Regions from separate parts of the Paenibacillus hamazuiensis genome, predicted to be linked through region 1. Evidence: riboswitches for the same ligand, from Rfam matches in the RefSeq annotation. Region 1 holds a riboswitch; each other region holds the start of a gene.

The links. A riboswitch is a leader RNA that binds a small molecule or an ion and turns the genes downstream of it on or off. The one in region 1 is predicted to bind cyclic di-GMP.
Region 2: another riboswitch for cyclic di-GMP. It lies ahead of MYS68_RS12790 (Spo0E family sporulation regulatory protein-aspartic acid phosphatase); the one in region 1 lies ahead of MYS68_RS05340 (hypothetical protein).
Region 3: another riboswitch for cyclic di-GMP. It lies ahead of MYS68_RS02520 (transglutaminase-like domain-containing protein); the one in region 1 lies ahead of MYS68_RS05340 (hypothetical protein).
Region 4: another riboswitch for cyclic di-GMP. It lies ahead of MYS68_RS17440 (methyl-accepting chemotaxis protein); the one in region 1 lies ahead of MYS68_RS05340 (hypothetical protein).

The regions. Positions count from the first base shown of each region.
Region 1 covers NZ_JALRMO010000001.1:1,273,652-1,281,112, reverse strand. Annotated here, with positions in the region: gene MYS68_RS05360 (THUMP domain-containing class I SAM-dependent RNA methyltransferase) at 1-273, shown strand, start outside; gene MYS68_RS05355 (nucleotidyltransferase family protein) at 395-1,246, opposite strand; gene MYS68_RS05350 (DHH family phosphoesterase) at 1,405-2,319, opposite strand; gene MYS68_RS05345 (DUF2935 domain-containing protein) at 2,489-3,292, opposite strand; gene MYS68_RS05340 (hypothetical protein) at 3,392-3,670, opposite strand; cyclic di-GMP riboswitch class I at 3,740-3,826, opposite strand; gene MYS68_RS05335 (esterase-like activity of phytase family protein) at 4,028-5,521, opposite strand; gene MYS68_RS05330 (YuzB family protein) at 5,669-5,893, opposite strand; gene MYS68_RS05325 (iron-sulfur cluster assembly accessory protein) at 5,895-6,197, opposite strand; gene thrC (threonine synthase) at 6,301-7,461, opposite strand, start outside.
Region 2 covers NZ_JALRMO010000001.1:2,916,799-2,924,259, forward strand. Annotated here, with positions in the region: gene MYS68_RS12765 (ABC transporter substrate-binding protein) at 1-508, opposite strand, end outside; gene MYS68_RS12770 (response regulator transcription factor) at 649-1,428, opposite strand; gene MYS68_RS12775 (sensor histidine kinase) at 1,441-3,252, opposite strand; gene MYS68_RS12780 (carbohydrate ABC transporter permease) at 3,271-4,113, opposite strand; gene MYS68_RS12785 (carbohydrate ABC transporter permease) at 4,131-5,117, opposite strand; gene MYS68_RS12790 (Spo0E family sporulation regulatory protein-aspartic acid phosphatase) at 5,304-5,513, opposite strand; cyclic di-GMP riboswitch class I at 5,652-5,709, opposite strand; gene MYS68_RS12795 (NHL repeat-containing protein) at 5,798-6,706, opposite strand; gene MYS68_RS12800 (helix-turn-helix transcriptional regulator) at 6,734-7,461, opposite strand, start outside.
Region 3 covers NZ_JALRMO010000001.1:620,081-627,541, forward strand. Annotated here, with positions in the region: gene MYS68_RS02500 (sulfatase) at 1-769, shown strand, start outside; gene MYS68_RS02505 (helical membrane plugin domain-containing protein) at 984-1,436, shown strand; gene MYS68_RS02510 (NAD(P)/FAD-dependent oxidoreductase) at 1,451-2,629, shown strand; gene MYS68_RS02515 (class D sortase) at 2,805-3,503, shown strand; cyclic di-GMP riboswitch class I at 3,591-3,681, shown strand; gene MYS68_RS02520 (transglutaminase-like domain-containing protein) at 3,696-4,496, shown strand; gene MYS68_RS02525 (collagen binding domain-containing protein) at 4,746-7,461, shown strand, end outside.
Region 4 covers NZ_JALRMO010000001.1:3,980,074-3,987,534, reverse strand. Annotated here, with positions in the region: gene MYS68_RS17455 (YjhG/YagF family D-xylonate dehydratase) at 1-706, shown strand, start outside; gene MYS68_RS17450 (aliphatic sulfonate ABC transporter substrate-binding protein) at 945-2,009, shown strand; gene MYS68_RS17445 (ABC transporter ATP-binding protein) at 2,023-2,802, shown strand; cyclic di-GMP riboswitch class I at 3,131-3,217, shown strand; gene MYS68_RS17440 (methyl-accepting chemotaxis protein) at 3,328-5,343, shown strand; gene MYS68_RS17435 (gluconate 2-dehydrogenase subunit 3 family protein) at 5,369-6,121, shown strand; gene MYS68_RS17430 (GMC family oxidoreductase) at 6,142-7,461, shown strand, end outside.

The DNA.
Region 1 (7,461 bases):
TGCCTGATCACCAATCCGCCGTACGGCGAGCGGCTCGGCGATCAGCAGGAGGTCGAGCGGGCGCTTCGTCAGCTCGGCGGCATCACAGCGGCGATGCCGACCTGGAGCGTGTTCGTTCTGTCGCCAAGCCGGCAGCTCGAACACTATATGGGCCGCCCCGCGTCGCGCAAGCGCAAGCTGTACAACGGCCGGATCGAATGCCAGCTGTATCAATACTGGGCTGCCGGCGGCGTGTACAGCGTCGCGAAGAAATCGCCGGAGCCGAAGCTATGATGAACGTTTCATCATAGCCTTTTTTTCATGAGAATAAGCACATCACCGCCTTGATGCCCCCGCCGTAAACTCATCGCTGAAGACGCGGGCATCTCCGTTTAATTTAAAGCGATTGTACCGTTTAGCTCGACAGCCTGTTGTTTTTTACCAGCAGATCCGTTTCATGAACCAAATCGTTTAACATGTTTAAGGCCTTCTCCAAGCCGATTTGATCTTCTGCAAGTAAGGTCATGACGTCATTTATTGTATTGGAGTAGCTGCCTGGGACCATGCTGAATGAATCGGCGATGGCGGCAGCTCCTTTTTCGTTCATCCAGTAAGTTTCGTTAAGCGCAAACAAAACTTGATTCAGGCACGAGACTGACCTGAAACAACATCCGGCGATGTAAGATAAATCTTTTTTATATATCGCTTTTTTCCCGATCTCGAGAGAAAACGCCGCTTCCCATAAAAATTTTTGAATGATCGCTTTTTGCAAAAGGTGCGGATACGGTTTTGTTTTGGCTTTCATTTCCTCGATAACACCTGACGGATCCCATAACACCTTGCATAGCGCGATTTCAGCTAAATAAACGGCATTGGTAAATCCATGAGGATGCCCCGGCTGGTAGTCGATTGTGACCTCCCCCATAAGGCATTGGTCCATGACTTTGGACACTTTATTTAGATCGCGGTATATAAAATCGACCGGTGTTTGGTTCACTTGAAGCCAACCGCCGCCATTTATCCACGGTCCCCAGCCACCGATTTCCGTAATTAAGCCGTCCCTGCTATCGTCGTCCAAGCTGGAAGCCGCTCGGCGAAGTTGGGCAATGTCCAACCCGCTGCCCGGGCTATAATAAATTCCAATATCGATATCGGATTTGGGATTTTCAGTCCCCCTGGCTCTTGAACCGCCAAGAACCAGAGCCTGTACACCGCCGATTTGCTTAAGATTTTCGACAATTTTTGAAATAATATGTTGCACATCCATACCGCTCACTCCTTACCGAATATGACCATGAAAGATGCGTCGAGCATTCAAAACGTATATTTGTATTACTTACCATTCCTTATAATATACATTTATTCAAAAAAGCCGCCGGACCTGCGCCCCGAGGCGCAATTCCGAACGGCTTATCTTCCTTGTGATTATCCGTTTTGCTTCATCGTATCGACCAGCTTTTGCAGCACTTCGGCCGCTTGCTCGTACGGCACCTGGCAGGTGCCGGCCGCCTTATGGCCGCCCCCGCCGTTAGTCAGCATCAAAGCGCCCACGTCGGTCTTCGATGTCCGGTTGACGATGCTGTGCCCGCAAGCGAACACGCAGTTTTGTTTGTTCCGGCCGTCGACGATCCAAATGGAAATGTTTTGTTCCGGGTACAAAGCGTAAACCATGAAGCGGTTGCCCGGATAAATCGGGTCCACATCGCGCAGATCGGTAATGATCACATTGCCGTCCACCCGCGTATATTTGGCAAGCATTTCGCGGTATTCCTTGTCCAGCTCGAAATAACGCTTCACGCGCTCCTGAACGTCAGGCAGCTGCATGATCTCTTCGATCGACATCGTCGCGCAATGATCGACGAGTTCCTCCATCAGCTGATAATTGCTGATCCGGTAATCGCGGTAACGCCCCAAGCCGGTGCGGGCGTCCATTATAAAGGAAAGAAGGTCCCAACCCTTCGGATTCAAAATGTCCTCTCTGGAAAACTGTGCGGAATCCGCTTTATCGACGCCTTCCATGATGCTGTCGATATCGCCGAACTTTTCCTTTCCCCCGTAGTAATCATAGACGACGCGGGCAGCGCTCGGAGCGACGCGCACCTCGCCTTTCACGCCAGCCTGTTCGGCGGTTCGCTCGATCTCGCTCGAATGATGATCGAACCAGAGGCCACAGCCCGGTACGTAAGGCACATTCGCCAAAATATCGTTTTCCGTAACCTCAATCAATCCATCCTGCACATCTTTCGGATGGACGAATTTCATCTCGTCGATCATACCCAGTTTCTTGAACAGCATGGCGCATACAAGGCCGTCGAAATCCGAACGTGTAATCAATCGCATGTTGGCTCCCCCTCTTAGTTCCGCGGTACTATGTAATTTCATACTTCTTAATTATAAAGGCATGCCGGTTCATGCGACAATAAAATTTTACTAAATTTTAGGCTTCACTATTTTAAAAAAAACAGTCCCGGACCTGTATTGTCCGGGACGGTGCGATACGAAAAACGGACTACTCCACTCTCGGCTTGCCTGGGTCGCATGCAGGAGCCTTGATCTCCGATACCAGAGACAGCTTCGTCAAGTAATAACATTCTTCGCGGTACATATGGTCGGCCATGAGCGGCGATAAAGTGCCGAGCAGTTCGAGCTTCAAATCCATTTCCTCCAGCTCGCCAAGGAATTGCATGAACAACACCATCTCCAGCTCCACTTCCTTATTGAACCGGGATAAGGCGGGAAACTTGCCAATCTGCGCCCGCAAATATCCGGCAAGCTCCACCGCTTTGAAATAAAAGTCCTGGAAATGCTTCTCGAATGTTTGGCTCATCTCAATAAGCCGCTTCTCCGTAAAATCGAGGCTGCCGGCAATCGAAGCCGCATGACCGACTGCGTCGACCAGCCATACGATATGGTGGTGGGTTTCATGATATAAGGGCGGTAGTTCTCCGGCAACAAGAGCACCGAGAACGCGCAAATACTCCTCTACCTCGTTGACCATATGGTTGACAAACGTAGGCGGCAAGTTAAAATCAAATTGCTCCGTCAAATGGCGGCGCAGCAAATGGAGCTTGAAGGCGCGAATTTCTCCAGCCTTCTCATAGGCCGCCCTGTTTAGCCTGGCTATGTCCGGCGCCGAACCCCGCGCCGCTTCAAGCAGCCTGTCGAACGCTTCGATAAAGCCGGCGGCCCGGGCCGCCTCCGCCTGCTCTTTGACCGGCAGGGCGTTCAGAATGAAACGGGCATGGTCGCCGAGCACTTGCAGCCAAAAACGGTGTTCAAACAATGCGGATTCCAAATAAGCGGTTTGGTCCACGATTTTTCCTCCCAGATTAGGCTTTCTGAACGTATAGCACATTGTATGTGCATTCGCCCAGATAAGTGCCTTACCGGGGGATTACTTTATTTCTTCAAATTAAACCAGATGAGGCTGGGCCAGTCTTTCCTGCAAATAGCCGAACAACTTCAGAAAAAAATCGTGCCCCCGGTCCAAACGTACCGACAGCTTCACCTCGCCCTTCCAATAGATAGTGCATATGAAATGACTTTTACCGATCACCATTTCAAGGTCCCAGCACCTCTCGCGCAGCGGATATACTTCACAATTGATCGTGAGCTGCGGGCCCTCGTCGGAAGGAACGATTCCTATTTCGTCAGAACCCACCTTGGTATATACCGTTTGTTCGAACTGCATGTCCTCATCTCCCTCAAAAATATCATGCATCAACCAAATAAACCGGAGAGGGTCATGCAGCCCTCATCCTTCGGTAGCTGGCTGGCTTTGCGCAGATGCACTTTAGCCCCTGTAGCTTTGCGACGCTGATTTTCATCAGTTCTGCCGTTATCGGGATGACGCGAATGTTGTCGTACTTTGTAAACTTTTCTCCATAATTAGAATAAGGGATGAGGCAGGAAATTGGGATATTTCCAATTACCTATTTTATAAAAAATCAACAGAGCCGAAAGACCCAATTTAATCATCTGGACAGGTAAAAAGGAGAACCCGTGAGCCGGATTCTCCTTGAGACCCTACCATATGCATGCCGCAACTTTATTCATACAGATCTTCGTTCACCTGAATGACGTACATTTGCGTCGGTACATTTTTCACTTGAAGTTTGCCATTGTCGTCGTAACCGTTCACACCGTAATCGTTATCGTTAACAAATGCGATCGTATTTTTATCGATTACCGCAAGCCCTTCGATTTTCTCGTAAGGATAACCGAGCTTCGCGATATCGACAACCAGCTCTTTCGCTACCGGCACGATCCCCTGCTCTTTGAGCTGATCGGCGGAAAGCTTTTCGAAATCCTTTTCACTCGTTTCCGTGCCGAGCAGGTTCGTCGCCTTGGAGAAATCGGCTTTATAAATGCGCTTGAGCTGGACATCCGCTCCGGAATTTTTGTCGCGCTCGTCGACAAGCAGCACGTCGGCAGATACAGCGGCCAGATCGCTGATGACGACATCCTTCTGCGCGACTTTGGCGAACATTCCGGCATTTTCCGCGATGTATAAGTATTCGCCGACCGGTTTTTTGGTCGCCAGATCGATTTTCAAGATGCGTAGGTTACGCGATGCTTCCCCGGTTTTCTTGTCCGGATTGGCGAGCGGGCTTTGGATCGACGTGTACAAATATTTGCCGTCCGGAGTGATGGTGACGCCTTCGAAGCCGCGGTTCGATATCCGCTTGGCATAGACGGCGGGCAATGTATCGAAAATTTCCGTCTGTGCGCCGGCTTTGACCAAAGCGTCCTTCATCCCCTGCGGCACGTAGCGGCCGACGATCGTACCGTCACGTTTTACCTGCAAAATCGAAGGGCGGTATTCGTCGGACAGCCAGAACGTGTCGTCGGCAGGACTATATGCAATGCCTTCCAGATCGAGCCCGTCCGGATCGTAAGCAAGCTGCTTGGAGCCGGTGATGTCGTACGGAACCTCGTCCGGTCCTTCCAGGTTCGGCAGGCCGGTCAGATTGGCATTTTGCGTGACCTTGTCCGTTTTGCCGGCAGGCAGATGCAGCTGGATCGTCTCCAGCACCTCGATCGTTCCGTTCGACGCTTTGATTTTTTGAAGGCGCGGCACGAAGTTTTCCGCAGGGAAGGTGCGGAGCTTGTCCTTACCGAATTCTCCGTTAGGTCCGCGGTCCTCCACAACGTAAAATACGTCGGCAGGATCATTCGGCAGATGAACCATGCCCGAAAATCCTCCGTCTTTAATGCCGGCCGCGAGCTCGGACGGGTTTTTCCACTCGTGAACGGCTGCTACTTTAGGAACATCCTTAAGCCGGATGGACTGCGTCCACTCGTTCCATTCGACCTGCTTGCCGAGCGCTTCGCCGAGAGTGCGAAGCGGCACATAGGTGCTGCCGTCGATGATGACCGGGTCCTTGTCCGTTTTAACTTCCTTCCCGTTCGACCATAAGCCGAATTTGACGCCTACCGCCTTCATGCCGCCTTCCTCCGCACCGGCGATTTGCGCGCCGGCTAACGTCATTGCAGCCAGCGCTGCGATAAGCCATCTGCGTTTTTTAAACCATCTTTTCATTAAATGCCCCTCCCCATCATTATGCGAATGCACTCCAATCAGCATAATTTCGGCATGTTTCGGGAAGATGAGCGGGATATGAAGATTTTGTAAATAAAGCGATACAAGCCGAAAAGCAAAAAGACGCAAAGCCGTAAGCCTGCGTCGTTATTTCACGTATTTCTTCGCCTTCTCGAGCGCCTCGTCTTCGGTTGCCCCGGTGATGTACCGGCCGTTGATGTAAATGAACGCAAACCGCGAGCACGGCCCGCAGTACGATTTGCACGCCACCTTGATGTCCGCGTCCGGAGCCATTTTTTGCAGCTTCGGCAAAAATGTTTTCAGCTTGATGTGCTTGCATTTGTCGCAAATCCGAATGTCGTTTTTAGCCATCTCAGTGATCGCCGTGGTTGCCTTTGCTCGGGTTCGTAATGACGAAGCCTTCCTGCGGCAAATACAAGTAGTCGATTTTGATGCCGTCAAGCAGCGGCTCGCCTTTTTCGACGATGACGTCGATCTGCTTGTCCGTAGAAACGACTTCATCCTTATCCGTCGGGGTATCGAGGCCGAGGCCGTAATGGGCGTGATCGCCATGCTTATGCGTCACGACGACGCGCACCTTCAGCTCCTTGTTTTCTTCTTTTTCCATTTCGGCGAGCAGCACCTTGGCTGCGTTTCTTGTAATTTTAACGTTCATGCGGCATCTCCCATATTCGTAAAATTTGCATTTCCCTCTATTGTAATGAAACCGTAAAAGGAAAGCAACCATACGAACGGTGTTTCGTTGCGGCGGCCGGGGGTCACATTTCGCCGAGATGGCGGCTTACTTCCTCCGGGGTAAGCCGGACGGGCATGATGCGATTAGCGAGCCTCGCTCCGAACGCTTCGTCGATATGGTATTCGCGCAGCGCATCGGTATCCTTCAGCATGTGGCCGGTCAGCAGGCAAACCGCGGTTTCGTCCTTATCGATGCACCGCTCGCGCGCCAGCTTGCGCAGTCCGGCCACCGCCGCCGCGGACGCCGGCTCGCAGCCGATGCCGCTCGCGTCGACATGCGCCTTCGCGTCCATAATCTCCTCGTCGCTGACGGACACGGTCACCCCGTCCGTTTGCTCCAAGACGTAATGGAGCGCCTTTCTCCAACTGGGCGGATGCCCGATGTTGAGCGCGGATGCCCGGGTATGGGGGCGAGGCTCCGGCACAAGCATGCGATCCCCGCGCCGCGCCATCCGGTGAAACGGGCTCGCTCCCTCCGCCTGCACGATCGCCACCCGCGGCAGCTTGCCGATAAAACCGAGCCGGTGCAAATCGGCAAGCCCCTTGCCGAGCGCCGTCGCGTTGCTCAATGCTCCGCCAGGGAGCACGATCCAGTCCGGCAGCTGCCACTTTAGCGTCTGCGCGATTTCGTACACGATGCTTTTTTGCCCCTCGATTCGCACGGGATTGATCGAATTGCACACATACAGTCCCAGTACTTCGCCATGTTCCTCGCAAAATCGGACGCCGTCGTCGTAAGTCCCTTCAATCGTCAGCACCTTGGCTCCATAAGCCAGCGTTTGCAGCACCTTGTTCAAGGAAATGCCCTGCCCCGGCAGCAGCACGTACGATTCCAGCCCGGCGAATGCCGCATACATCGCGAGCGACGAGGAAGTGTTGCCCGTCGACGAGCAGGCAAAGCGGCGATAGCCGAGCGACCGACCGTACGAGACGGCCGCCGTCATCCCGTGATCCTTGAAGGAGCCGCTCGGATTTTCCGAGAGCGCCTTCAGCCATACGGTGCGGATGCCCGCATACCTGCCGATCGCTTCGGAAGCGTATAATCCCGTATTGCCCTCGTATTTGGTCACGATGTGCCGGTCGTCCAGCTCGGGCAAAATCAGCTCCTTGTACCGCCAAACGCCGCTCGCGTACGGACCGTTTCGCTCCGCCAGCCTTTTGGCGAACTGAGCTTTCAGCCGTTC
Region 2 (7,461 bases), 1.6 Mb from region 1:
TCAGCTGCGGCCCGAATATCGGCCACGTGTACGTTTTGCCGCCAATCACGTTGACCCCTTCGGCGAACGCCCCGTTGTAGAACTGCTTCCTCCACGCATCCGAAACGATGCCGTCGAGCGGCCGAATCCATTTCGAGGAGAGCACCTGCTGGAAGTCGATGTTTTGCGGCAGGTTGAAAATATCCGGCAAATCGTTTGATGTCACGGCCGCCTGTATCGCGGTGTTGTACTCGGCCCACGGCATGTACTTCATTTCCACGCGGATTTTGCCTTTGTTTTTCTCGTTGAACGCCTTGACCATCATCTGCCCTGGGCTCTCGTCGCCCTTCATGAAATCATGCGGCCCCCATACCCGGATCACCGCTTCTTTCTCCCCCAGCTTCCCTGCGCTTCCCGACTCGCTGCCGGGCTTTCCGTCGCCGCTTCCTCCGGTACAGCCGGCAAGCGCCGCGGATGCGAGCATGAATGCCGCCAGCGCGGAAGCCGTCGCTTTTCTGCTAGATGCCATTGGTAACTCCCCCTCAACCATCGCGTTCGCCTGCCTCGGATTTTAAGGACGCGCCCTCCGCTTTGCAGGCTGTGCCCTCATTGTAACCGCTGTCATCCGTCGCCAAAAGAATCGATTTTTTACTTTCGAGTGTCGATTTCTTACCCGAGGGCAGTTTCGTTGGTTCCTCGTCGAAATTCGCTGGGCGTCACGCCAACCTCCCTTTTGAACTGCTTGCTGAAATGCTTTTCGTCCCAATACCCCGATAAACGGGCGACCTCGGCCACATGCAGCTCCGGTCTCCCGATAAGCAGCTTTTTCGCCGCCTCCATGCGGATTTCCGTCAAATACTGCACGTACCCTTTCCCGGTTTCCTGCTTGAAAATGCGGCTGAGGTACGACGGATTGAAACCCGTCAGATCGGAAATGACGGAGATGGATAAGTCCTCCATATACTTCAGCTGTGCTTGCTCCTTCATCATCCGCACGATTTGCGCACCGCTGCGGAGCTCTTCCTGGCGGAAAGGCTCCTCCTTCGGCTTCTGGCCGTGGGAATACTCTCCCTCCTCTTCGAGTCTCTGCGCCAGCTTGCCGAGCACTCCGGAAATTTCCTGACGGTTCACCGGCTTCAGCAAATAATCGAACACGCCGTAGCGAATCGCCGTTTTCGCATAGTCGAACTCGTTATGCCCCGAAATGATCACAACCGGCTGGCGGTACCCTTCCTCCCGCATCCGGCGGAGCATTTCCAGTCCGTCCATGCCCGGCATGCATATATCGGCCACCACAACATCCACCTGACGTTCCTGCAGCGCGGCAAGGCCGTCCAGACCGTTTTCCGCCGTCCGCACGACCCTGAATTGCTCGTTTGTTTTGTGAATGATATGGACCATGCCCTCGCACATCCACGATTCGTCATCGACGACGAGCACGTTGTACATGACGCTCCCTCCTCACGCCGTCCCCATCGGGATCCCGATTTCCACCACTGTGCCTTGGCCTAACCTGCTGTTCAGATGAATTTTTCCTCTTTCTTCGTAATGCAAATGAAGCCGCTGGCGAACGTTAAGCAGTCCGATATGGTCCTTCATTCGGCGCTCCAAAAGACCGGGACGGGTTAACTGCCCGTTCAGTTCGGCGAGTCTCTCCTCCGTCATGCCGACTCCATCGTCGACAATACGGATAATGAGGTTCTCCTCACGGGAAAAAATATGGACCCAGATGTTGCCTTCTCCTATTTTGCGACTAAGCCCATGGTTGACGCAGTTTTCCACGATCGGCTGCACCGTTAGCTTGACAACATGCGCGCTCATCAGCTCATCCGGAACCTCAAGATGAAACCGGATCCGTTCGCGGAAGCGGATGCCGATAATTTTCATATAGGCGCCAACGTGCTCCAGCTCCTCGTGCAAGGTCGCATAATGGTTCGGGCTTATGCTGTATTTGAACATCGTGGCCAGGCAGCCGCTGATCACGGAGATTTCCTCCACCTCGTTAATTTCCCCGATGCAGGCGATCGTGTTCAGCGTGTTGTACAAAAAATGCGGATTGATTTGCGCCTGCAGCGCCTTCAGTTCCGCTTCCTTGTGCAGCATATCCAGCTTGTATTCCCGCAGCTTGGACAAATAAATCTCCTCGCGCATCCGTTCGAGCTCGCTCACCATGCGGTTGAACCTTTTGCCGAGGCGGCCGATTTCGTCGCGGCTCCACCGCTCCGCCGTGGTGGTAAAATTGCCGCTTTCCACCTTGCGCATGTTGTCCTCGAGCCTTTTGAGCGGACGGGTGATCACCCGCGAAAGAACAACCGACAAAATGGCGATCAGCACCGCAGCCAGCAGAAGAATGACATACAGCGTATAACGCACGTTTTGAATGCCCCCGGCGATTTCCTCGAAAGGGACGACACCGACAATTTTCCAGCCGGTCGCCGGCGAGGTAAAAAAGCTGACCATCGTTTTCACCCCGTTATACGGGAGGATAAGATGGCCGCTTTCGCTCTGTAGTCCTTCGACAAATTCGGGCAGAGCGATAAGGCCCTCGGGAAATTTGCCCCCTTGGCTGACCCGTTTCCCGTCCGGCGTCATCAGAAACACGTATCCCGTTTTGCCGAGCTGGATGTTTTGCGTCATAAAAGCGATGACGTCGGGCTGAAAATTGATCAGCAGCGTGCCTCTGTCCAGATTGCGGTTCACGTCGAAAATCCGCCCGGCATAGCTCACCACCGGCTGCCGATCGACATAATCCTGCTCCCGCGCGGGATACAGGCGAAACTGCTTGTTATTTTTGATTTCCCGATACCAGCTCTGCGAGGAAAAATCGTACTTCGTCTGCACGATCCGGTTTTCGGAGTTCGCATAGACCGCAAGACCATGATCGTTGATAATGTAAATTCCCGCGAGGAAGCTGCGCAGATTCGCGATCGACCAAAGCATTTTGCGGATTTCTCCGTAGGTTTGAATCGTAAACAGGTCGTCGCTCAGCTCCTGCAAATCCATAAAATTGATCGTCGCTTCGGCGAAGCGGACCATATTTGCCATCCGTTCCGTTTCCTGGATAAAAGAGCCGAGCCTGCTGTCCACCTGCTTGAGTATTTCCGCGGTATTGACCGCAAGCTCTTCCTCAAGAACCTTGGAAGCGCTTTTATGAAAGGCGAAAGCCGACATGAGCAGCGGAATCAGGCTGGCCAGACAAAAGGCGAGGAACAGCTTTTTGACGACGCTGGCATCCTTGAGCGCCAGAAGCAGCTTTTCTCCAAGCCTCAGCATAGCCGGACACCCGCCCCGTTATCCTTTGACCGAACCTGCAATTCCTTCCACGAAATATCGCTGGAAGAAGAGAAAAATCGCGATGATCGGCAGCAGCGAGATGCTGGCCGCCGCCGCCATCCCCGTGTAATCGATGCTGTGCTCTCCGACGAATTGATACATCCCCACTCCCAACGTACGCAGGTTTTCCTTGCCTAAAGTAAATACTAATGGAATGAGGAAGGAATTCCAAGTCCACATAAACTGCATGATGGCGGTAGTGGCGATAATCGGTTTGGACAGCGGCAGCATGATCTGCACGAAGGTGCGGAGAAACCCGCAGCCGTCCATTTCGGCCGACTCTTCAAGTTCCTTGGGCAGCCCGCGGAAATGGGTCATGAACAGCAGGATGAACAGCACGTGCGCCCCGCCGGATTCGGCCAAAATGACGCCGAGCAGCGTGTTGTTCAGGCCGATCGCATTGATGAGCGAATATACCGGAATGATCGTAAATCCTTTCGGCATAAACATCGTCGCCGTCACTGCGGAAACGAATAAGATGCGACCTTTAAACTGATAACGGCCGAGCGCGTAGCCGGTCAGCGAGCAAAGCAGGACAACCAAGGCTACCGTGGACAACGTAACGATGACCGTGTTGAAAAAATACGTCGAGAAATGAGCCGTCTTCCAGGCGCGCGCATAGTTCTCGAACTGCAGCTTTTGCGGCAGCAGCGACAACCCTCCCGTCAAGTATTCCGAATTCGTCTTGAGCGATGAGGCGACCATCCATATGAACGGATAAATCCAGACGATCCCGACTGCGATCAAGCCCGCGTGCGTTAGCGCCTTCGGCAGCCCGCGATATATTCCCTGCAGATGCATGAGCTTCTCCCCCTATGTCAATGTCCTTGCGATGACTTGCCACCGGTCATTTTGACCAATGCGCCGAGTAGCAGCGAGATGAACAGCACCGCAATGCCGTAAAAAATGCCCGCCGCCGAAGCAAACCCGACTCTCGCTTCCCCGGCGCTCGAGAAGGCGTAGCGGTAAATGTACAGATCGACCATATCCGTAGCAAAGGCCGGTCCGCCCTCGGTCATCGCCTTGACCAGATCGAAGACGTGCAGCGCGTTAACGGCCGATAGAAGCACGATGACGCTTCCCACCGGAAGAAGCAGCGGCACCGTAATGTAGCGGAACTGATGCAGGCTGTTTGCTCCGTCCACGCGGGCCGCCTCATAAATTTCCTTCGGCAGCGACTGCAGCCCGGCCAGCCAATAGATCATTTTCATCCCGAAGCTTTTCCATATTCCTACCACGATAACGATCAGCAGCGCCGTATCGATGGAGCCGATCCAGTCGACCGGCTTGTCGAGCAAGCCCAGCTTGATCAGCACCTCGTTGACAAGCCCCTTGTAGGCGCCGAAAATAAACCGCATCACCAGCCCCACCACCGCCGTAGTCGTCACGACCGGCAGAAAAAAGATCGCCCGGTAAGCGGCGGAACCTTTAAGCCATGAGGAATTGAGAACGATCGCGAGGATAAGCGCGAGCGGCACCTGCACGCAAACTAACGAGACCATAAAAACAAAGTTGTTTTTGAACGCGTTCCAAAAAACCGGGTCGTACACCGTCTCCACAAAATTGCCAAACCCGACAAATTCCTCAAGCGGCCCGTATCCGTTCCAGCGGTAAAAGCTGTAAACGTAGCTCATCGCGATCGGATAAAGCGTGAATACAAGAAACATCAAAAGCTGCGGCAAAATAAACAAATAACACCAAAACGCTTTCCGTCTTCGAAAGCTGCCCATGGAGCGGGACGCCGTTGCCGGTTTTGCGGTCTGTGCAGCATTTCCCGCTTTATTCCCCCAAGTCGCAGGATTCAACGTTCTTCACCTCCTGTTTGTCATAGCTACATTGTAACCGCTCTCAATTAAGGCCGAAAGAATCGCGTTTTTACAATGCGGTGTGTTTTTTTTACTTTAAACCGCAGTTGCCGGACAAAAAAGAAAGAAGCCTGATTTCTCAGACTTCTATTCCAGACAATGTTCCGCTATGCGTACCTTTTAGCTTTACCGATGCTCCAAGACAGCGTGCGCCTGCAATCGCTGCTTGAGCTGCGACCGGCTGAGCCGGTTCAGCCTTTTGTCCAAAATTTGGCTGAGCTTAAGCAGGACAGGGTCACGAAAGTTTCCGCACTGCTCGTATCGGTCGATTATGCATTGTTTTAAAGCTTTGATTTCCGCCATCAGCAAATACATTCGGAGCGATTCGGACAACATAACACTGCCTCCTTTGCATGATTCGCATAAATCGGCGGAGGATGCTCGATTCGGCAGCTGGCTGGCATTGTTAGCTTGAACCCCCAAAAAGCGAAGATCAACTTTGCTGCTGGAGATAATGTCTTATGGGGGTCCCTTAACGTTAGCCCCTGTAGCTTTGCGCCGCCATTTTTCAATGGCTTTGCCCTTTCGACGATTTAAGCGATAATATAATTCTACAAAAATAATAACATATTTTTACTAGTAAGCGCTATCATTTTTCTGAATTTTCGAAAATATTTTATTTACATTCGTTTCAACTTCGTCACCCTCCCGTCCGAAATCCATTCGGACACATACACATCGCCTTTGGAATCTACACAAATCCCGTGGGGCGAGCTGAACTTATCCGGCCGGAAATACGATTTCTGCAAATTCGGCCAGCCCGTCTGGCGGAAAGCTTCCGGATCTTCGCCCAAGTGGGCGATCAGCCTGTCGCCGCCGTCCAAAATCGTGACTCTGCTGTGAAGATCCGGAATATACGTTTCCCCGCCGCGGAAGTAAAAGCTGCACGGCATATCTAAATCGTCCGTGACAAACCTTTTGTGTACGCCGTCCAAGGTAAAAACCTGAATCCGGTTATTGCCGCGGTCCGCGACATAAAGCTCGGGTTCTTTCCCCCGGAGACATACGGATACGCCGTGCGGACACGACATTTGGCCCGGCTCCGATCCTTTGCCGCCCCACGATTGGATGCGTTCGCCCCGTCGGTCGTATCGGTGAACCCACGATTGTCCGTATCCGTCGGCCACGTAAATATCGCCGTTCGGCGCCACGGCGACGTCGGTCGGAACGAATCTGCGCTCCGTATCATACACTCCTTCCATTTCCGGCGTACCGATCCGCAGCACTTCTTTGCCGTCCAGCGTCGTTTTGACCACAATCCCCAGCTTTGTATCGGTCAAATATAAATAAGCTTCGTCCGCCTCCTCGTGCAGGAGACATCCGTGGGCTCCCGGAAACTCTCCCCAGCCGGACAAATAACGACCTTCGCGGTCAAATTTCATCAAAGACGGAGCCCCTGTGTGAAATAGGTACACGTTGTCCTCGGAATCGACAACTATTCCGTGGGTATAGCCGAATGACGCATGTTCCGGCAGCCGTGCCCAGCCGTTTACGACTTCATACTGAAACTCGCCTTGACCGATTTTCATTTGCATCTGACCTCCAAATTTTTATGGTTACAGCTCGACGCTTTGCTGTCTGAATTCTGACGGGGTAAGTCCGGTCACCGATTTGAAGTTGCGGCTGAAATAATGAATGCTCGTATAGCCCAGTTTCTCGGCCACCTCTTCGACCGTTTCCGCTTCAAGCAGCAGCTGCTTCGCCTTCCGTATGCGCTCGAGAACGAGGTAATGCTTGGGCGAATGTCCGACCGTTTCCCGAAACAGCGCAGCGAAATAAGTCGGATGATAGCCGCACATGCCGGCCAGCTCTTCCGTTTTCCAGCTGATGTACGGATGCTTCCGTATCGCCTCCAGGGCCGGAGCAATTTTTCTCCTGTCGGCCGAAGTCTGCAGCCCGCTGATCTGATGGCGAACGATCACGACGAGCAGTTGGGTCAACAGCGCCCGCAGCGTGGACGCGTATCCGATCTCCTCCAACCGGTATTCGCGCACCACCTGCATGAACAGCCCTTCCAGATTCGGGATCGCAAACCGGTGAGGGATGGCGATATCCCCGTATTCGTTTACTTGAACAAAATAAGCGGCTGCGGGCGTGGACAAGTCTTCGAACCGGCAATTGACGATTCCCGGAACAGGGTGTACCGGCTCCGGCGACTCCCTGTCCCAGTTAAAGTGGATGCTTGCGAACATGAACGGATCGGACTCCGACGACATCAGCCGGTGCGGACTGCCTGAGCCGTAAAAAACGCAGTCTCCGGCGGTTAGAAGAAACCGCTCGGGGC
Region 3 (7,461 bases), 650 kb from region 1:
GGGCAGGCTGCTCGATGCGTTGGACCGGTACGGGCTGTGGGAAGATACGATGATCGTGTTCACCTCCGACCACGGATATATGCTGGGCGAACACCGCTTTATGGCGAAAAATGTGATGCCCGCTTACAACGAGATCGTTCGCATTCCGCTAATGGTTCACATGCCGGGAGATCTGCATGCCGGCAAGCGGCTGGACGCATTGACGCAAAACGTCGACCTGTTCCCGACCTTGCTTGACCATTACGGGGTGGACGTAAGCCGCTGCCGAAACAAGCTGCACGGCAAGTCGTGGCTGCCGCTCATCCGCGAGGAGGTATTCTCCATCCGGGAATGCGCCCTATACGGATACTTCGGCAAAAACGTCAACGTGACGGATGGGGAGTATACATACTTCCGCGCTTCGGTTCACGAAGACAATTCGCCGATCTATTTGTACACCGCGATGCCGACAACGATCGGTCATTATTACGGGACCGACCATATTGCGGACCCGGGACGGATCGAGATGGGCCCGTTCCTTTCGTGGACCGGTTTCCCCGTATATAAAATACCCGGAGATAACGTGAAGATGAAGGATCGGACGCAATCCTTTCATGTGAACGGCGAATATATCCGGCAGCATCTGCTCTTCGACATTCGCGAGGATGCCGGGCAGAGCCGTCCCCTTCGGGATGAAGAAGCCGAACGCCGAATGACGGCGCTGCTGCGTGAGGCGCTTATGGAGCACGACGCGCCAAAGGAGCAGTACGAGCGGCTGGGACTTTCGTAAAGGGAGTGCTTTTTAACAATGCGACTTCGTGTTGCATTGTTTTTTTCACTTTCCTCATTACCATAATTTCCCTATTCTGCGGTTGCAATTTTCACAAAAAAGTTACTTGCAAGATGGAGAAAATCGGTATAAACTAGCTAAGTTAAGGTTTGATATGTGAAATAAATCACAACCAGAGTCAGGAATGCTCACAGGAAAAAGGAGGAGTCAAGTCATGTCCCCAACTGAAGGACAAGTGCAAGAAGTACAGACTGCGGTCGCAGAGACGGCGGCAACCACGACCCAGAAGCTTGATATGGCCATTATGGACCAATTGCTGAAGCCCGAGGTTCAGCAATCGCTGACCGAGCTTGTCAACAATTTACCCAAAATCACGGAGATGGTGAATACGCTGACGCAGGCGTACGATCTGGTTAAAACGGTGGCAAACGACCGCGTCTTCATCGACGATTTGAAGCACGGCTTCGAAGAGTTCGTTAAGCCGATACAGGACAAGGCGAAGGGCATTGCCGTCGCCGCAATCGAAGCGAACGACCGCGCCGAGGCGGAAAACGCGCCGACGATCGGCGTTTTCGGATTGCTTAAAATGCTGAAGGATCCGCAGATGCAGAAGACGCTGCGTTTCACCCAGGCATTCCTTGATGTTTTGGCGGAGAAAAAGAGATAAGGGGGACATTACTCATGGCGAAGCACATTGTCATTTTGGGAGGCGGCTACGGCGGATTGCTTACCGCCCTGACGGCACGGAAATACATCAAATCCGAGGATGCGGCGATCACCTTGATCAATAAGACGCCTTCCCACCAAATTGTTACCGAGCTGCACCGGCTCGCGGTCGGCGGCGTGAGCGAAGGCAATGTCGCGCTGCCGCTCGGCAAGCTGCTCAAGGGCAAGCAGGTTGAGCTGATGGTGGATTCTGTAGAGAGCATCGATCTGAACGGCAAGCAGGTGCGTCTTGCCAGCGGTTTGACTACGGCGTATGACAAGCTCGTCATCGCGCTCGGCAGCGAAACGGCGTTTTTCGGCATTCCCGGTCTTCAGGAAAGCAGCATGACGCTGAAGTCGGTGGAGGAAGCAAACCGCGTGCGCGCCCATGTGGCCGCACGTCTCGACGCGTACCGCGAATCCGGCAACAAAGCGGATGCAACCTTCGTGATCGGCGGAGGCGGTTTGACCGGCATCGAGCTGATCGGGGAAATGGTCGATACGCTTCCGGAGCTGTGCATTCAAAAAGGTGTTAACTTTGATGACATTTCGCTTTACTGCGTGGAAGCGGGCCCTGCCATTCTTCCGGGTTTTGCGCCGGAGCTTGTGGAGCGCGCACATGCATCGCTTACAAAACGCGGCGTCAAAATTTTGACCGGCGTGGCCGTAACGGAAGTGCAGGGCCGCAATGTCATTTTGAAGGACGGCACGTCGATCGAGACGAACACGCTCGTATGGACCGGCGGCGTCACGGGCAACAGCGTGGTAGCCGCTTCCGGCATCGAGAACAACCGCGGCCGCGCCACCGTGACGGCAGGCCTGAAGTCGACCTCGCATCCGGATGTTTTCCTGGCCGGCGACAGCGCCGTCGTGATGAGTCCGGAAGGCCGCCCGTATCCGCCAAGCGCGCAGATCGCATGGCAGATGGGCGAAACCGTCGGCTACAACCTGTACGCCGAATTCAAAGGGCTGCCTTTGAAGGAGTTTAAGCCGGTATTCTCGGGAACGCTCGCCAGCCTTGGACGCAAGGACGCGATCGGCACGATCGGCGGGAGCCAGCTGCGCCTGAAAGGCACGCCGGCATCGCTGATGAAGGAAGCGAGCAACGTGCGGTATTTGTCGCACATCAACGGGCTGTTCTCGCTCGCTTATTAAACCTGTTCGCAACAAGACGGAATTGAATGCTTATTTTTGGACCCGGGAGACGACACTATGAAAAAAGTGAAGATCCCGGGTTTTTCGCTTCCGGTAGAAAACGGAGGTCCGGCCCGCAAAAGGGAATGGAACGAATAATACCGAAACAAATTAGAGCATGAGAGGTAGAGGCAGGTTGCGTGCAACGATAAAGAAAATGATTCCGGCCGCATGCATGATCCTTGGCATCGGTCTGCTCGCTTATCCTACGGTGAACGACCGCTATGAGAGCTACCTGCAGCAAAAAATTTTGGCGCAGTGGGAAAGTAACCTGCTGCTTCTCGATCGAACGGAGCCGGAGACGGGGCCGGCGCCCGATGTCTCCGCTGCGCCCGTGCCCGAAGAACGCTTGCTCTCCGGCGCTCCGCTTATGCCTTTGCGCGCGGAACAACCTGCAGCTCCGATTCCGGTTCAAACCCCGGTTGCGGACGAAAACGTGGAGGGCGTTCTGGTCATAGACAAGATTAATTTGAAGCTGCCGATCCTCAAAGGGGCGACGGCAAAAAATATGAAAATCTCCGTTGCCAGCATCGAGAATACCGGAAGACCGGGAGCTGTCGGCAACTATGCGATCGCCGGGCACAGGAATCTGACCTACGGAAAAAACTTCAACAGATTGGACGAGGTCGAGGCGGGAGATATCGTCGAGGTGGACGCAGGCGGCCGCAATTACCGTTACAAAGTTGAAGAAAAACTGTACGTTTTGCCGAAGGAGGTTTGGGTGTTGAAAGGAAACGGCAAAGACCGGGAGATTACCTTGATCACCTGCCACCCTATGGAAAACCCGACCCACCGAATTGCGGTCAAAGGAAAATTGATTGAAGACGGGAAATAATTTTTTTCTGGTCAAAGCTTTGAATATGTGGTACATTACAAAATAAGACAAGTTTCTTCATCATTCATATATGATTTCGGTTCTTTCCACCGATAAAGGCAAATTTGGCGAAAGCCAAAGACGCAAAGCTACAGGGCCTTCCGCAGCATTCGTGCTGTGATGGCAGCCAGTTACCGAAAGGAGAGTTTTTTTATGCTTTCCAGGGCTCTCGTAACCGTGTTGTCGGCGTTGTTCTTACTGATCGCTGCGCCGCAAGGCATAGAAGCCGCTTCGGCGGTCATCGACAAAAGCTCTCTGGGTCAAGGAATCATTACGGTGAACTATCCCGACAATAAAGACGCGAAAGCGATAGTCCGCATTGCCAAAGGGAGCGTTAAATATGATTATGCGCTGGTCAAAGGCGGACGTTATCCGCTGCAGCTTGGAAACGGCAGCTACAGCGTTCTGATTGCGGAGGCGGCGGAAGGCAGCAAATATAAAGTCATCGCGCAGGAAAGCTTGGATTTAAAGCTGGATAACGAAAATGCCGTATTTTTACAATCTATCCCGATGATCGATTGGAAGCCGGAATCGAAACCGGTCGTCGAAGCCAAGGCATTAACTGCCGGCGGCGGGTCGGACAAAGACAAAGTTGCCGCAATCTATGCTTATATTACCAAGCATTTTACATATGATTACGAGAAAGCGAGCGGCGTGGATGCCGGTTATCTCCCTCAGCTCGACGAAATTTACGATGCTTCGAAAGGTATTTGTTACGATTTTGCGGCAACTTTTGCCGCAATGGCGAGAAGTGTCGACATTCCGACCCGTCTCGTTATGGGGTATGCCAACGAAGCGCCCGATACATACCACGCTTGGAATCAAGTTTTTTTGAAAGAGAGCGGCGAGTGGATCACCATCGATACTACATATGACGCCGTCCGACTGCAAAACGGACAAGAGACTCCGTTGGTAAAAGATGCGAAGGATTATACCGTCAGCAAAATATATTGATACGCCGCTTGTCAAACATCCCGAATACCGATACCCGCCTTTGTTTCGAGGCGGTTTTTTTGCGTTGTTTAGAAAAAGTTCAGATCCATATTTTAGAATGCTACAGGGGCCTTAAAAATCCAATTTTATGCAGAAGGAGGGGGACGGATGGAAAAACGGACATGACCGGAACAATCGGTATCTTAAATAAGGCAACTAGACCGAGAAAAAAATGGGACGAAGAGGAGAAGGAGAGGCGTTGAGAAGCAAATGCTAAAGAGAAAGATCAGCACAATGCTGGTCGCACTTATGATTTTAATGCAAGTTTTGAACGGATTCGGCTTGGCTGTGGCCCGAGCTTCGGCTATTCCGGAAAACATTTTGACCAGCGTGACGATGGCGGTCTACGACAGCCAAGGTCAGGTAGTAACGGACAACGTTTACGAGCAGGGCTCCAAGGTACGGCTCGACTACGCGTGGTCGCTGCCAAACGGTCATGGCTACCGTGCGGGGGATACATTTACGTTTTCGCTGCCGCAGCAATTTTTATTGTTTAACGATTTTGGAGGTCTGTTGAAAATCGATGACGACGATGTCGGAACGTTTCAGGTAACTGCAGCCGATCATCGGGTCGCGATGACTTTTAACGACTACATCGAATCGCATTCCTACGTTCATGGCATTCTCACTTTCAACACGCAATTCGACGTTAAGCAAATAACGGGAAGCACCACCCAGACAATCGTCATTCCGGTCCACGGCGGCGATCAGGTGTTTACGCTTCGATTCAAGCCAAACGCGGTATCGACGATAGATAAAAGCGGCGCACCCGATGGCTTTAATGCCAAAAATATCAATTGGTCCGTCGACGTGAACAAGATGCTGGATTCCGTGCAAAACGCGGTGGTAACGGATCCGATTCCGGCCGGGCTTTCGGCGCCGGTCACAGTGGCCGTTTATCAATTGAATGTGAATCTGGACGGAACGGTAAGCCAAGGCGCGCCTGTGACACCCGATCGTTATACGGTGGATACGACCGGAAATTTGCTGAAAGTCAGCTTTAAGGACGACCCTATGCAGAATGCATACCGCATCCGGTTTACGACGCCGATCAACGATATGGATAAAGTCTCGTTTATCAATACGGCAACATTCGCAGGCAGTAACAAAACGCCGGCGAGTGCAACGGCTACCGTTAACGTTCAGTACGGAAGCGCGTTGGCCAAGTCAACAACCGATTATGATTCGAAGACGCAAACCGTCGGTTGGTCCGTCAAATACAATTACAACGAAAAGACGATAGCGCAAACGGATGCGGTCTTAACCGATTTGTTCAACGATACGCAGCAATTGGTTGCGGGTTCGCTTCATGTTTATCCGATTACGCTGGACGCGTCCGGCAAAGAGACGCGGGGCGGCGAGCTGACCGAGGGTCCCGCCGGCCAATACACGGTGACTCCGGAAAACGCTGCGGGCAAGGACGGCTTCAAGCTGCAATTCAACCATGCCGTAACCTCTGCGTACGAAATCATTTACCAAACCCGCGCGGTCGGCCGGGTCATCGATGACGCAAAAATTACGAACAAGGTTACCTCCGCAAGTGGAGGAAGCGGTACCGCCACCCGTGATATCACTCAGGCGGTTGTCGTCAAAAGCGTCTACGGAGTTGATTACAAAGCCAAAACGGTAACCTGGAACATTGTGTTAAACGGCGACAGCCAGCCGATGAGCGGCGTTACGCTTACGGACAGGTTCCCTAACGGAGGGATGAAATGGCTTCCCGACACTTTGGTGATTACGGATGGGACGGGGAAATTGAGCAGTCCGGCAGATTACATTCCGGATAGCAGCGTTCCGGTGGAGGAAGGTTTTACGATTGCATTTAACAATGATCTTTCCGGACCGGTGTCGATCAGCTACAAAACGGAATTTAACCAGGATTGGATCAGACCGGAGGGCAGCACGACGGATTTCGTCAACGAAGCCGTTGTCGATTGGACCGACAGTTCATCTGTAAAACGCACCAAAACGGTAACGTCCAAGTTTATCCCTAGGGATGAAGAGAAAAATAACGGGTTCAAACACGGCACCTACAATGCCGCTGCGAAGCAGCTGACTTGGACGATCGGAGTGAACTACAACGGCAAATCTCTGGATAACGCCGTTGTGGAGGATTCGCTGGAAGCGGGGCAAACGTTTGTCGGCGGCTCCCTCGTACTGTACAACATGATTATCCCGGCGAACGGAAATCCGTCCCAAGGTACGGTCGTGGACAGCACTTACTACAGCTACACGGTGAACGGCGACAACAAGCTGGTCGTGACGTTCCTGAAGCCAATTTCCGACCCGTATTTAATCGAATTTAAAGCGAGCCTGGACGGGCGGTTGATTGACAGCAAGATCAGCAATACGGCCAAGCTGTTTGACGGAACGCGACCCGTTTCCAAGAACCTGACAGGTTCGGTTAACATCCCCAACGGGGGAGAGTATGTTAACAAAAACGGTGCGCAAAACGGCGACAAAATCGATTGGACCGTCTATATCAACCGCGGACAATCCACGGTAGCCGATGCCAAACTCATCGACACGCCTTCTCAAAACCAGCTTTTGCTGCCGGATTCCTTTCATTTGTTTGCCGCGGCGGTGGCCGCGAACGGAAATGTGACCCGGGGAACGGAACTGGTTAAAGGGACGGACTATACGGTCGAGTTCAAGACGGACGATGATGGGAAGACGAGCTTCGAGTTGCGTTTTGCAAGCGAGATCAGGTCCGCTTATATTTTGCAGTACCAGTCTCTGATTGTTGCGAACGACAAAGAATCCGTCTCGAATAAAGTCGGCTTTAGCGGTAACAATGTTATCGCGGTGACCAAGGAAACGACGAAAAACATCGTGGTCGGCGTATCAAGCGGTTCCGGCACGGGCAGCGGCATAAGAGGCTCGCTCACGGTGAAAAAAGTGGACTCGGCCGACAGCAGCCTTCTGC
Region 4 (7,461 bases), 2.7 Mb from region 1:
TATGGGACCGGAGAAGGCGAAGCAGATGGGCATCACCTCGACGGTTACGTTTCCGACCGGAAATATCGCTCCGGAAGGTTCGGTCATCAAGTCGACGTCGATCGATCCGACGGTGCTGGACGAGGACGGCGTTTACCGCCATACCGGCAGAGCCAAGGTGTTCACCACCGAGCGGGCGGCGATCGCCGCGATCAAGAGCGGGAGCATTCATGCGGGCGACGTCATGGTGCTGCTCGGCCGCGGCCCGTCGGGAACCGGCATGGAGGAGACGTACCAGCTCACCTCGGCGCTGAAGCATCTGCCGTTCGGCAAACATGTGTCGCTCATTACGGACGCGCGGTTTTCCGGCGTCTCCACGGGGGCGTGCATCGGACACGTCGGTCCGGAGGCTTTGGCCGGCGGCCCGATCGGAAAGCTGCGCGACGGCGATCTGATCGAAATCGTCGTCGATCGGGGCAAGCTGGAAGGCAGCGTCAATTTCATCGGCGAAGACGACGCTTTGTATACGCCGGAGGAAGGCGCGCGTGTGCTGGCGCAGCGGCCCTTCCACCCGGAGATGAAGCCGGACGGCGCCCTGCCGGACGACACCCGGCTGTGGGCCGCTCTGCAGGCGGTCAGCGGCGGTACGTGGCGGGGCAACGTATACGACGTCGATCGCATCGTGGCCGCGCTGGAGGCCGGAAAAAAAGCGCTCGGCTGGACTTAGCGCAGCGGAAAATTTCAATTGACAGGACATTCGCCTTCATGCTAATCTTTAAATCATATAAATCCAATCGGAATTAAAGTGTATTCTACCGGACCACCGGAGACGTTCGCCCGCTTTGCAGCGGGGAGGGACGTCTCCTTTTTTTGTCCGGCATGGTAAACGCCGATTTTCCCTATTGGACCGCCAAAGGGCAGCGGATAATTCATTTTCACTTACCAATCAAGCGGGGGATGAGCATATGGCAAAAGTCCTTATCGGCAGCAAAAAGAAATTTTTCGGCATCGTTCTGGCTGTATGGATGGCAGCGCTGGCGGGCTGCGGCACCGCGCAAAACGCCGGCTCTTCGAACGCCGCAGCTTCCGGAGGAGCGCAGCCGGCATCCGGAGCGGCCAAGGAGAAGGTCGTCGTCAACATCGGCGTACAAGGCAAGACGGGCATTTTCCCGTATGCCCGGGAAAAGGGCTATTTCGAGAAGGCGTTCGCCAAAGCAGGCGCGGAAGTCAAATGGACCGAATTTGCCAGCGGACCTCCGCATTTTGAGGCGATCGCCGCGGGCCGGATCGATTTCGGCGCCGTCGGCGGAACGCCGGTCGTTTCCGCACAGACGGGCGGCGTCGATTTTAAAGCGATCGCGGTCACTTCGGACGGGAAAACCGGCAATTTTATCGTCATTCCGAAAAACAGCCCGATCAAGGAGCTGAAAGATTTAAAAGGCAAAAAAATCGCCGTCGCCAAAGGCAGCAGCGCCTACAACTTCTTATACATGGCGATCGACCGTGCCGGCCTGAAGGGCAGCGATGTGAAGGAAATCCAGCTGCAGCCGGACGAAGCGAGACCGGCACTGGATTCCGGAGCCGTCGACGCCTGGTCGATATGGGAGCCTTACGCCACGACGGCGGTGTTTCAAACCGGAGCGAAAATATTGGTATCGGGGCAAGATCTGAACATCAACGCGCCAAGCTTCCTGATCGCCAGAACGAAGTTTTTGCAGGATCATCCCGATCTTGCCGTCGTGTTCCTGAAAGCTTACGAGGAGGCGCGCAAATATTATACGGGACATTTCGACGAGGTGGCCGAGGAGCTGTCCAAGTCGCAGAAGCTGGACCGCGCGATCGTCGACCAGGTGCTGAAAAACTCCAGCCCGATCCTCTCGCCGGCAACGCCCGAGTATGCCAAAGCACATCAGGAACAGGCCGATTTCCTGTACTCCGTCGGAGCGATCAACAAAAAGCTCGATACGTCCAAGGTTATTGAAAACAAGTATGTCGAGCAGGCGCTGAAGGAGTTAGGTACGCAAAAATAAGGAGGGGATTCGGATGAGTAAGGAAGCGCAGCTCAAAATCGAACGTTTGAACAAGTCGTTCGCCGGCCCGCAAGGGGCGATCCGGGTGCTGGATCAGATTCAGCTTCATGTGAAGCAGGGGGAATTCATTACGATCATCGGGCCGAGCGGCTGCGGCAAAAGCACCTTGCTGAAAATCATCGCCGGGCTGGATACGAAACACGACGGGCTGGTCGAGCTCGGCGGCAGTCCGGTGAAGGCTCCCGGCATCGATAAAGGGTTTATTTTTCAGGAGCACCGGCTGTTCCCATGGCTGACGGTGGAGAAAAACATCGCCGCCGATTTGCCGCTGAGCGATCCCGGGGTACGCAGCCGCGTAAACGAGCTGATTGAGCTTGTCAAGCTGCAGGGCTTCGAAAAAGCGTACCCGCGCGAGCTGTCGGGAGGCATGGCGCAGCGCGTGGCGATCGCCAGGGCGCTGCTGCGCAGGCCCAAGGTGCTGCTGCTCGACGAGCCGTTCGGAGCATTGGATGCGTTCACCAGGGCCCACATGCAGGAAGCTCTGCTCGATATATGGCGGGAAAACGGAACGACGATGATTCTCGTCACGCACGATATCGACGAAGCGGTGTTTCTCGCGAACCGGGTTGTCGTCATGAAATCGCGACCGGGCTCAATCCGCACGATCATCCCGATCGACCTGCCGTATCCGCGTAAAAGAGCCAGCGTATCGTTTCAGGAATTCCGCCACAAGGTGCTCGGCGAGTTCGAGCGGGTGGAGGAGCTGGAGCTGGTGGACAGCTCCGGGATATAGGCGTCCGCGCGAAAGCACGACATATTCACATTTGAGTTCCAATCATAACGAATACCCGCATCTTTCGCCAAACGGAAGTGCGGGTATTTTTTGCGTATATGAATCGCGCTTGCGCAGATGTGTCCGGAGAGCGATTTCTTCCTGTAATATAGCAATTGGGAAAAATTTGCATTGAACTTCTATGAAAAATGTCGTAGTATTTTTTTCGTATCTGGTAAAAAAGACCTTGTTTTCAGAAAGTTAATATTTAACTTTGTTGAATATTGTTGTAAATTCGACGGCTTTGTCGTAATATAGTTTAAGAAAAAGAAACTGCATATTATCTATCTTGCGATAACGGCAAACTCCCCGAAAGGTGAGGACGCAAAGCCACGGGCCTAAGGAAATTTATTTCTACGGCAGCCGGGTTACCGAACAAGGGAATAGGGAAATCCATCCTTTGTCAGGGTGGATTTTTTTGTTCTTTTTTGAAAATAGTTTTCACTGATAGATAGTCATGCACACTTTGATAGGAGGATTAGAGAGATGAGAGAAAAACTGAAGTGGGGAACGATGTGGGGCTTGAAAAATTCCATTAAAGCCAAGCTGGTCGTCGGCTGTTTATTGCTGTCCCTTGTGCCTCTGCTGATCACCACGCTGATTTTGACGAAGCTTTCCAATTCGGCCACGACGCTGGAGGCCAACGACAAGGAGATCAAAGTGGCGCAGGATACATCCAGATACGTGGACTATTGGATTCAGAATAAAATCAACGTCGTTCAAAATATTATGAAGGCTCATCCGGAATTTAAAGCGGGGGACAAAAATCACATTTTATCCGTGCTCAAACAAATCGGCGAAGTGGACCAGGAGGTCGAGTATTACGCTTATGTCGATAAAGACGCCAACAGCACGAACTGGTCGGGGCAAACGTCGAATGTGGCGGAAAGAGAATATTACATCAAAGCCAAGTCTACAAAGAAGCCGGCCATCAGCGATATGCTCATCAATCAGAAGACGGGAAAATACATCATTGTCGTGTCCGTTCCATTGCTGGACGGCGATAATTTTCTGGGCACGATCAACTGCGTCTTGAATCCCACCATACTGGGCAACTTGACCAACCAGATCAAGATAGGCAATACCGGACTCGGGTATTTGTGGTCGGAATCCGGAACGTTCATCTCCCATCCCAAAGAAGACCATTACGGCAAAAAAATGGACGATTTCTTCAGTCCCGAGCAAGTTCAGCAGTTTAAAGATACGGTTTTTCAAAACGACGTCGGCACGGTCGATTTTGTAAACTCCGAAGGCAAGCACAAATTGGCGGCCTACAGCACCGTTCCTACTACCGGTTGGAAAGTGATGGTGACTCAGGACAGTCAGGAAGTGTATGCCGCCAGGGACCAATTTTTGAAAATTTGCGTTGTCATTTTGGTGGTCGCCTGCATTTTGGTCGTGCTCGTTTCTTTGATCGCGGGCCGGCAGGTTTCCAAGCCGCTGCTTGTTATTTCTGGCGCGCTCCGTCAAGCCGCCGAGGGTGACTTGACATCCCGGCTTGGCGTAAGAACGCGGGATGAGATCGGACAAATATCGGAAAGCGTGAACGTGATGTTCGATTCCATCAGCGCGATGATCAGGCAGGTCAACCAAACGTCGGAGCATCTCGCCGCTTCCTCCGAGGAGTTAACGGCGATTTCGGCGCAAAACGTCGAGTCTTCCAAGCAAATCGGCATCTCCCTCGATAATGTGGTCGGCGGCTCGGAGAAGCAAGCGCAGGCAGCTCAGCAAAATGTGGCCGCGATGGAGGAGATGTCTGTCGGGATTACGCGGATCGCCGGGTCTGCGGCAAGCGTGTCCGACGCTGCGTTAAGCTCGTCCGAAGAGGCCAAGCAGGGGAATGTAGTCGTGCAAAAGGCGGTTGCCCAAATGGATGCGATTCAGACGACCGTCAAACGGACTTCGTCGGAAATTTCGCAGCTCGGAGAGCTTTCTTCCAAAATCGGCGAAATCGTTCATGTCATCGGGGAAATTGCCAACCAAACCCAAATGCTCTCGCTCAACGCCTCGATCGAGGCTGCGCGCGCGGGTGAACATGGAAGAGGTTTTTCCGTCGTCGCCAATGAGGTGAAGAAGCTTGCCGACCAGACGAAGACGGCTTCCGCCAACATTGCGGAGCTGATTGAAGAGGTGCAGAAAACGACGGACAAAGCGATTCACGCTATGCAGGAAGGCGTCGACGTGGTCGACAGCGGCACGCAATTAATGACGCAGGTCGGCTCGGTATTCGAAACGATCTACAGCTCCATTCAGCACGTTACGGAGCAAATCCAGGAAATTTCCGCTTCCACGGAGCAAATATCCGCCGGAACCGAGCAGGTCACTTCCTCGATGAACGAGGTGGCCTCGATTTCGGATAAATCGTTCACGAACGCGCAGGCGATCGCGGCCTCGTCTCAAGAGCAGCTTGCCTCTATGGAAGAGATATCCGCATCCAGCGAAACGCTCAGCCAAATGGCTCAAGAGCTTCAGGAAACTTTATCCAAATTTATCGTCCGATAATCGACCATCTTAAGGAGGAGCTTCCGTGTCAAACAAAGATTCGAACAACCCGAAACATATGTCCAGACGCAACTTTCTGAAATCTTCCGGAATAGCGATCGGGGGAGCGGTACTTGGCGGCGCTGCCATGAGCGGTTTATGGCTCGGCAAAAAACCGGCCCAGCAGCAGCATCCGGCTGAGCAGAAGGCCGCCGATTACAATCAGGCGTTGATGTTTTTTAACCAGGAGCAGTTTTTTATTACGGAGGCGGCGGTCGAGCGTATTTTCCCGAAAGACGAACTCGGCCCGGGGGCGAAGGAGATCGGCGTCGCCATTTACATCGATCATCAGCTTGCCGGTCCATGGGGGATTAACGCGAAAGATTATATGATGGGGCCTTTTTTCAAGGGGGAGGCGACGCAGGGAAGCCAAACCCAACTAAGACGGGCCGATATATTCACCCTCGGGCTGAAGGGACTGAAAGATTACAGTCAAAAAAAGTACAGTAAAAGCTTCCAGGATCTCGCGGAAAACGAGCAGGACGACGTTTTGAAAGTGTTCGAAAAAGGGGAGGAGTTTTCTCTGCCCGGCATTTCGACGAAAACGTTTTTTAACCTGCTTTACTCCTTGACGCTGGAAGGACTTTACTCGGATCCGCTGTACGGAGGCAATAAGGATATGATGGGCTGGGAGCTTAAAAAGTACCCGGGCAACCAAATGAGTTATTTGGATCTGATTGAAAAAGACGGGTTTATCCATATGAAGCCGAAAAGTCTTCGCGATCATTTGAATCACTAACCGGAGAAAGGAAAGGGACCATGGCTAATCAATTACCTAAAGTACCCGTCGTTATCGTAGGGATGGGCTGGGCCGGAGGCATCATCGCCGCCGAGCTGACCAAAGCGGGAGTCAAGGTTGTCGGGCTGGAACGCGGCAAAGGCCGGGATACCGGCGATTACTATATGTCTCATGACGAGCTTCGCTATTCGTTCCGTCATGAAATGATGCAGGATCTTTCGAAAGAAACGGTGACGTTCCGCAATAACGAGAAGATGCGCGCCCTGCCGATGCGCTCGTACGGGTCTTTTATTATCGGGGACGGGCTCGGCGGCTCCGGTTCGCACTGGAACGGCCAGAACTACCGTTTTCTTCCGTACGATTTCCAAATCCGCTCCAAGACGATAGAGCGTTACGGCGCCAAAAAAATTCCCGAAGGCATGACGATTCAGGACTGGGGCATCACGTACGACGAGCTGGAGCCGTATTTTGACAAATACGAAAAGATGGCGGGCATCTCCGGTGATCCCGAACAAAATCCGATGGTCGGAAAACGCTCGAACCCGTTCCCGACGCCTCCTATGAAAAAAACGCCGGTCATGAAAATGTTCGAGGAAGCCGCGAGAAAGCTCGGCTACCATCCGTACACGATCCCTTCGGCGAATTTGTCGGAGCAGTACAAAAACCCGGACGGCATCGAACGGGCGGCCTGCCAATACTGCGCGTTCTGCGACCGTTACGGATGCGAATACGGCGCCAAAGCCGATCCGGTCGTCACCGTCATTCCGGTAGCCCAGCAAACGGGCAATCTGGAAATCCGCACGTTCTCGAACGTAACGAAAATATTGCATGACGGCGTCAAGGCAAGCGGTGTCGTTTACGTGAACACGCTCACCGGCGAGGAATTTGAGCAGCCGGCGGATGTCGTGATCCTGGCAAGCTACGTCTTTAACAACGTCAGGCTGCTGCTTCATTCCAAGCTTGGCAAGCCGTACGATCCTTCATCCGGAACCGGAGTCGTCGGCAGAAACTATGCTTATCAGGTGCAGTCCGCCAAGGCTGTCGGGTTTTTCGACGACAAGGAATTCAATCTTTATATGGGCGCCGGCGCCCTGGGTTCGATTTTCGACGATTTTAACGGCGATAATTTCGACCACTCCAATTTGAATTTCATTCACGGGGGAGGCATACGGATTACCCAAACCGGACAGCGCCCGATTGCGAGCAACACCGTACCGAAGGACACGCCGAAATGGGGCAAAGCGTTCAAGCAGGCGTCGATCAAATACGCGAACTCCACGCTCGTCGTAGGCACTCAAGGCTCGAACATGCCGTGGAAGCATCATTATCTCGATCTGGAT